3 regions of the Marinobacter sp. OP 3.4 genome follow, and region 3 is predicted to be linked to each of the others. Evidence: predicted binding sites of a transcription regulator. Region 3 holds the regulator's gene; each other region holds the start of a gene.
The links. Region 3 encodes FliA, which starts transcription of late flagellar genes. Its sites were predicted from a motif close to CTAAAGTTTNNNNNNNNNNNGCCGNTAA; they were not measured.
Positions count from the first base shown of each region.

Region 1: a site for FliA is predicted at 1,082-1,109, ahead of flgM (flagellar biosynthesis anti-sigma factor FlgM). Genes of this name have one in related genera too.
Region 2: a site for FliA is predicted at 826-853, ahead of RO069_RS04555 (flagellin). Genes of this name have one in related genera too.

Region 1 is NZ_JAVVLT010000019.1:9,169-11,434, reverse strand. Features, by position in the region: gene RO069_RS03320 (peptidylprolyl isomerase) at 1-6, opposite strand, end outside; gene RO069_RS03315 (flagella synthesis protein FlgN) at 207-683, opposite strand; gene flgM (flagellar biosynthesis anti-sigma factor FlgM) at 692-1,021, opposite strand; gene flgA (flagellar basal body P-ring formation chaperone FlgA) at 1,236-1,940, opposite strand; gene RO069_RS03300 (chemotaxis protein CheV) at 2,235-2,266, shown strand, end outside.
Region 2 is NZ_JAVVLT010000027.1:46,153-48,418, reverse strand. Features, by position in the region: gene RO069_RS04555 (flagellin) at 1-735, opposite strand, end outside; gene RO069_RS04550 (hypothetical protein) at 915-1,430, opposite strand; gene RO069_RS04545 (HepT-like ribonuclease domain-containing protein) at 1,581-1,856, opposite strand; gene RO069_RS04540 (nucleotidyltransferase family protein) at 1,846-2,169, opposite strand.
Region 3 is NZ_JAVVLT010000014.1:65,544-67,809, reverse strand. Features, by position in the region: gene RO069_RS02190 (MinD/ParA family protein) at 1-611, shown strand, start outside; gene RO069_RS02185 (RNA polymerase sigma factor FliA) at 643-1,392, shown strand; gene cheY (chemotaxis response regulator CheY) at 1,606-1,989, shown strand; gene RO069_RS02175 (protein phosphatase CheZ) at 2,039-2,266, shown strand, end outside.

The DNA.
Region 1 (2,266 bases), on a different contig from region 3:
AAGCATGGCCAGTAGCAGCGTAACGGTGGCTGCGAGGCGGTTCAGGCCTGGGGCAGGGAGGTGAATGCGCAGGCGATCCATGACGAGCTCCGTTCGGTGAATGACCGCCTGAAGTTTACCAGAAACCGTGGGGCCAGTGACCCCGGTTGCCGGGCAAATTACCAATTCGTCTGGATTCTTGTAAGGCCTGATTGCCGGTCCGGAGGTCAGGCGCTGGCGAGAATGTTTCTCTGGCCAACGGAGGTTTGCTGGCCAGTGGCGCCGTAAAGTTTCTGTTGTCCGGAACTGCCACGGAAGATATCCGTCAGCTTGGCAAGCCGTGCCTGGAGGTGGCTGACCACCTTGCTGTTCTGCTGGTTCAGGGCATGGCAGTCGGCGAGGGCGGTCTGGGCCTGCTCCCAGCTCCGGTGGAGGTCGCTGAGTCCGGCGCTGCGGATAAAGCGGGAGGGGTGCCCCTGATCCGGCCGGAATCCCATTTCGACCAGCAGGTGTACCTTTTGGCGGGCCCGTTCCCGGATACTGGTCAGGAGCGTGTTTTTCTGTTCCGTTAGTGGCTCGATGGCGCGGACATCCGCATTGGCCAACAGGGCCTTCTCTTCCTCCAGCAGTGTTGCGAGTTGCCGGAGCTGGGCCAGGTCCTGGTCAAGGAGTACCTGGAGTTTGTCTACGGTGGCAGTGGCCATGGTTTACCTCACCCGAAAATGCTTTTATCCATCTCAAGCATTTTCTGGGCCACTTTCTCCGCATCCACCTTGTAGGAACCGTCCGCCAGTGCAGCGCGAATCGCTTCCACGCGGCTGTCGTCCACTTCCGGGTAACTGTCCAGTTTCTCTCCCATCTGCCTGAGCTCCTTGGCCTGTTTGCTCAGGTTGACGTTCTCGCCACGGGCGGACTGGGCCTGCTTGCCCGACTGTTCGGCGGGCGCCGGCTGGTTGCCGGTTTTGGTGTCAGTGGCCTTGTCCGTGGTGGTTTTGGGGGAGTTAACCTGATTGTTGCCAATGCCGTTAAAGTTAACTGCCATGACGATACCTTCTCTAGCTGCTTGCCGCTCCATGGCGGTCGAAATTTGGGTCTTGCCCGTTTATCGACGGGTTTAGCCCTTTCTTGAGTAAAACTTTGTTCATCTTTTGTGGCGACGTGAACCGGTTCACCGTTGGTCTCTTCCCGGGTGGCTGCCAGCGGCAACCGGATGCCTGTCCCGGCAGATTCTTGCCGCATACTGTCCCCGCCGAATACTACATGGCCACTTCAACCCGACCCGGTGCCACTACCCGGGCCCGCAATGTCCGGGACGAGGACAGGTTTTCCACCAGCACCTGTTCGCCGATCCGGGCATTGGCCAGTGCCTTCCCCCGGGTGCTCACGGCGAATCCCTGGTTACGGGCCGTGATCATAACATGGTCGCCCCTTGCCACGGCATCCGGCGTGATCACCAGGTGCGGCGTGAAGGGGGTACCGGCCCTGACGGAACGCTTCATTTCCAGTCCGACCAGGTTGTCCAGCCGGGTTATGGTTCCCTGCCGCACCGAGTTCACCTGCACCCGCTGGGTGGTCACCATGGCGCGGGTAATCCGGTCACCCCGGTTCAGGGGCCTGGCGGCCACGAAGGCATCGCCGTGGATCTCAAGGGATACCGACAGGTACATCCGCCATGGTCGCTCACCCTGACAGGACACCAGCAGGGAAGGCTGGGTGGTCTCCATCGGATCGCTGCTGAACTCAACGTCGATCCGGTCGTTCGTGCAGGGGGCCAGCTTGAGTCGCGGATCCAGGCTGCCGAGGGTAAAGCTTGCCTCAAGTCCTTCGTCCTGCTGCTGGCGGACAAAGTCCTCCATGAAGGCCCGACCGGCGGCCAGGATCTCATCCGGACCCGTCGAGTCAGCCGCCAGGGCGGTATTGCCGCTGATGGCGATAAGGATGATGGCGATTAAACTGCGCATTTGGCCGGCTTTGTCCTATGCTGTCTCGAAAGGTGCCAGGAAACGTGGTCGGCGGTGGCGCTGGGCTCTGGCAGAGGCTCTAAACTTTCCCGGATACCAGCCGTTACACAACTCAGCCCCGGGCGACGCTACAATGCGACGACTGAGGCATTAAGGAATGCTGGACCGTCGGATCCTTGTCGCTCCGTCCACTTTCCTGGCCATATACCAATAAATAAGCAACTACTGTGCCCGGTCTGCCCTTGAGGACTCTCCGGGGCGGTGAGCTGCCAGCACAGTTTCCGGGAGTTTCGAATGGCAGGCGTCCTTGACAGTGTTAACCAACG
Region 2 (2,266 bases), on a different contig from region 3:
ATCCGCAGCACCGGTTACGTTGGCTGTCTGCCCAGCCACCGTGTTTTCTTTGGCAGTTGCTTGCAGCCCATCGATGCCGGAAGAGTTTAGTGCGGACGCCAGAGCTTTCGCGTCATCTGCTACATCGCCCAACTGAACGGTAGCACCGTCAACATCTACGGTTTTAGTAGACGCAGTCTGGTTGGCAGTAATGGCAACGGTTGAATTGAAACCTTGATAGGTACCTAGGTCGGTAGTACGAGCACTGGCAATTTCATCAATGCCAATGGTTTGCCCAACATTGGCACCAACCTGAAATTCTTTTGCTACGAAATCACCATCAAGCAGCTTCGTACCGTTGAAGTCAGTTTGCGAAGCGACGCGGTCAATTTCTTCGATTCGCGCCTCGACTTCGGCTTGGAGAGCTGCTCGGTCAGACGCACTGTTAGTGGCGTTTGCCGACTGAACAGACAGATCGCGAATACGCTGCAGGTTGTTGGTGATCTCATCCAGAGCGCCTTCCGCCGTTTGCGCCAAAGAAATACCGTCATTAGCGTTACGCTGCGCAACACCCAATCCATTGATCTGAGACTGGAAACGAGTCGATATAGCCAGACCGGCCGCATCGTCTTTCGCAGAATTAATACGAAGACCAGAAGACAAACGTTCCAGCGCCTGATCATTCATTTTCTGAGAGTTACCCAGCTGATTCTGAGCAGACAGTGATGCAACGTTAGTGTTAATACCGAGAGCCATTATGCTTCTCCTTCGACCTATGTCGTTATTTCATGGAAAAGGTCTGGCGCCCGTTCTCGTTGGGTTGGGAGCGCCGCCCTGTTGCAATGCTTAACGGCGCCCTGGTGAGTTCCTTTAGAAAAAATTTCAGGGGTTTTGTAAAGGAATGTTACACACCCCATTGTCCTGCTGAATAATCACTATTCATTGAAGATAGCGCCTTCACTGGGAATCTGTGGGCCACCCTCCTGCCCCAGCCAGTAGCGGTGACCCGGCGGCACCTGGCCATCCTCAGGACAGAGAAGGCGCTGGAGCCTCTGCGCGCTGTTCTCATCACCCACTTCCTTTAATCGCGCAATAAGACTCTGGTGTGAAGCCTGAACCAGCAGGACCCGTTCCATCAGAGACAGGAAAGCGTTCAGGTACAGCCGCAGGGCTTTCGAGTTTCGGTTGGTGCCGTATTTGCCGTTCGGGTCTGGCAAGTCGAACCCAGGTTCCTGACCTTCGGCAACGCCTATTGCAGCCACCAACGGGTCCAGCAGTGCATTCCGATAGCCCTGCCTCGACTCCTGTTTCTCGTCCCCATAGCGATCACGCATAACATTGGGAAAATACACCCGGCCCTGATCAACCAGAACCGATAGTGAAATCGCCAGTTCCTCAGATTGAACAATGGCCGCTGCATGATCCAGACGTTCAAAGATGGGGGCTGGCACCCTGGAATGAGGCCCCACTTGGTTGGATGGATGGAAGACGCGACCGGATGGGTCAGGAAAAGATCGTTAAACGGTTCAACGGCTGAACTATTCCGGCATCAAATCATCAAGGCGGTCCAGTAAACCCTGGAGGTTTTCCTCCACCACACCTCACACGATCACCGGGTCTACAACGGCATATCCATGGATAAGCATGTTTCTGAACCCAATCATTTTCTGATAGTCCGGAATCGATTCCCCCACTTCCGGGAACGCCTTGCAAAGCTTGTTCAACGCTTCGCCGATAATCTCGAACTGACGCTCCGTCGCTGATTGCAGAAGCTCATCATTCAGATAGTCCTGCTCATCCTTGTTCGCGGTGAAGCACTGAATCTTCAGAGCCGCCTCCCGGATGTCATAGAGGTATTTCAGAGCCTCAGTCTGCATAAAGAAGCCTCTGGCCAGCCAGGACAGAATCGCGGAAATAAGGATTGGTCAAAGAGGCCTTCGTGACCAGGTCAACAGGCCGATCAAACAACGCTTCAATATCCTGCTTCAGGCCGAAGAAGGCAGCCGCCTTCTCGCGGGCGCTCAGGTGGCCTTCAAACGTAACAAGAAAATCCAGATCACTGTCCGCACGAAAACGCCCCGTAGTGGCTGAACCAAACACGGCAAGGTAGGTGACGCGGTGCTTCTTGCATAAAGCGTCAATATCATTCGCCTTGTGCTTCAGGATGTCAGGTATGGAGTCAATTACCATGGAGATTCTCCGGCCACCGGGTTTACTGGAAGCTTATCACAGGTTTGCCGGTATGAACGGGGCCAGGATGGCGCAACAGGAACAGACAGAACTAAAC
Region 3 (2,266 bases):
AGTGCGATCTCCGTGATGTGCTGGTCAATGGCCCCGGTGGCATCAAGATTGTTCCCGCCTCCTCGGGCACCCAGAGAATGACCCAGCTGTCGCCCATGGAGCATGCCGGCCTGATCAATGCATTCAGCGAACTGAGTGATCAGGTGGATGTGCTGATCATCGACACCGCTGCCGGTATCTCCGAAAGTGTGGTCAGTTTCCTGCGCGCGTCCCAGGAACTGCTGCTGGTGGTGTGTGACGAGCCAACCTCCATCACCGATGCCTATGCCCTGATGAAACTGATGAACCGGGACTATGGCGTTAATCGTTTCCGCATCCTGGCCAATCAGGTCCGTAACGAGCAGGAAGGCAAACACCTGTTCGGCAAACTGACCCGGGTTACCGAGCGCTTCCTGGATGTTGCACTACAATACGTAGGCATGGTTCCTTACGATGAGGCGGTGCGCAAGGCGGTCCAGAGGCAGCGGGCGGTGCTTGATGCCTACCCCAGGGCGAAGGCCTCGCTGGCCATCAAGGCCCTGGCCGAGCAGGTGGACAGCTGGCCGCTACCATCGTCCCCCCGGGGGCATCTGGAGTTCTTCGTGGAGCGACTGGTAAGCACCAACGCCTGATCCAATCCTGATGTATGGGTTAACCGGATACATGACATTGGCCAGAAGTCTCGGAATCTACCATCAGACCGGCCGGCGGAATGCCCACCACCTGGTGGAGCAGCATGCGCCGCTGGTCAAGAAAATCGCCCTGCACCTCATGGCCCGGCTGCCGGATTCGGTGCAACTGGAAGACCTGATGCAGGCGGGAATGGTGGGGTTGCTGGAAGCCGCCGCGAAGTACCAGTCGGACCGGGGCGCTTCCTTTGAAACCTACGCCGGTATCCGTATTCGTGGTGCCATCGTTGATGAGATTCGCAAGGGGGACTGGGTGCCGCGCTCGGTTCACCGCAATGCCCGCCGCGTGTCCGCCGCCATCAAGGCGGTGGAGGGTCGTGAGGGTCGGGAAGCCCAGGATCACGAAGTGGCGGAGGAACTCGGCATGACCCTGCCGGAGTACCACGCCTGCCTCAGTGACACCAACTCCGGTCGACTTTTTTCCCTGGATGAACTCAATGAATCCGGGGAGCTGCCGATACAGGAACAGGAGGCTTCGGACAATCCCTTGGATGACGTGTCGGGCGCCGCCTTCCGTCATAGCCTGGCGGGGGCCATCGAGGCGCTGCCGGAGCGGGAGAAGCTGGTGCTCAGCCTCTACTACCAGGAAGAGCTGAACCTGAAGGAAATCGGCGCCGTGCTCGGGGTGAGCGAGAGCCGGGTCAGCCAGATCCACAGCCAGGCCGCCCTGAGATTACGGGGACGACTGTCCGAATGGCAGGCGTCCGATGCCGGCACACTCTGATTCCCGGAGCGGTGAAGAGTGCGCCGGAGCGACAGGAATCCAGCACGCCCTGCCGGGCGATAACACATTGAAACGGTAAGCGACGCCAGGGCTGCTAGAATAACGCCAACCGCCCAGTAACCGGCGGAAGCGGAACAGCCTGATCAAACGTTGCCCGGGCCCAAACTGCCAGGCCCAGGTCACTATTCCGGCGACGACCAACTGGAGGTCCCATTGGACAAGAACATGAAGATTCTCATTGTGGACGACTTCTCCACAATGCGACGGATTATCAAGAACCTGCTGCGTGATCTCGGGTTTACCAATACCGATGAGGCGGACGACGGCAACACCGCGCTGCCCATGCTTCGTTCCGGCAAGTATGACTTTCTGGTCACCGACTGGAACATGCCGGGCATGTCTGGTTTTGACCTGCTCAAGGAGGTCCGTGCCGACGAACAGATCAAGGACCTGCCAATCCTGATGGTCACTGCGGAAGCCAAGCGCGACCAGATCGTGGCGGCGGCCCAGGCCGGGGTTAACGGCTACGTGGTCAAGCCATTCACGGCCGCCGTACTCAAGGAGAAGATCGAGAAGATCTTCGAGCGTATTGAGTGAAGCGTCGGGTGCGCTTTGAAACCAGAACCGACAGTCCGGATGTGCTCCCATGAGCGAAGATAAACACAGTGGCCCAGACCTTGACCCGGAAATCACCAGCCAACTCAAGGAGCAGGCCAACGAGTTGGTGAAACAGGTCAACGCCGGTGACTACGCCAGGGCCATGACCCTGATCAATGAGCTGAGTGAAGTAAGGGACCAGAGCCTTTACCGGGAAGTTGGTCGCCTGACCCGCAGCCTTCACGAGGCCATCCGCAATTTCCAGATCCAGCCCCAG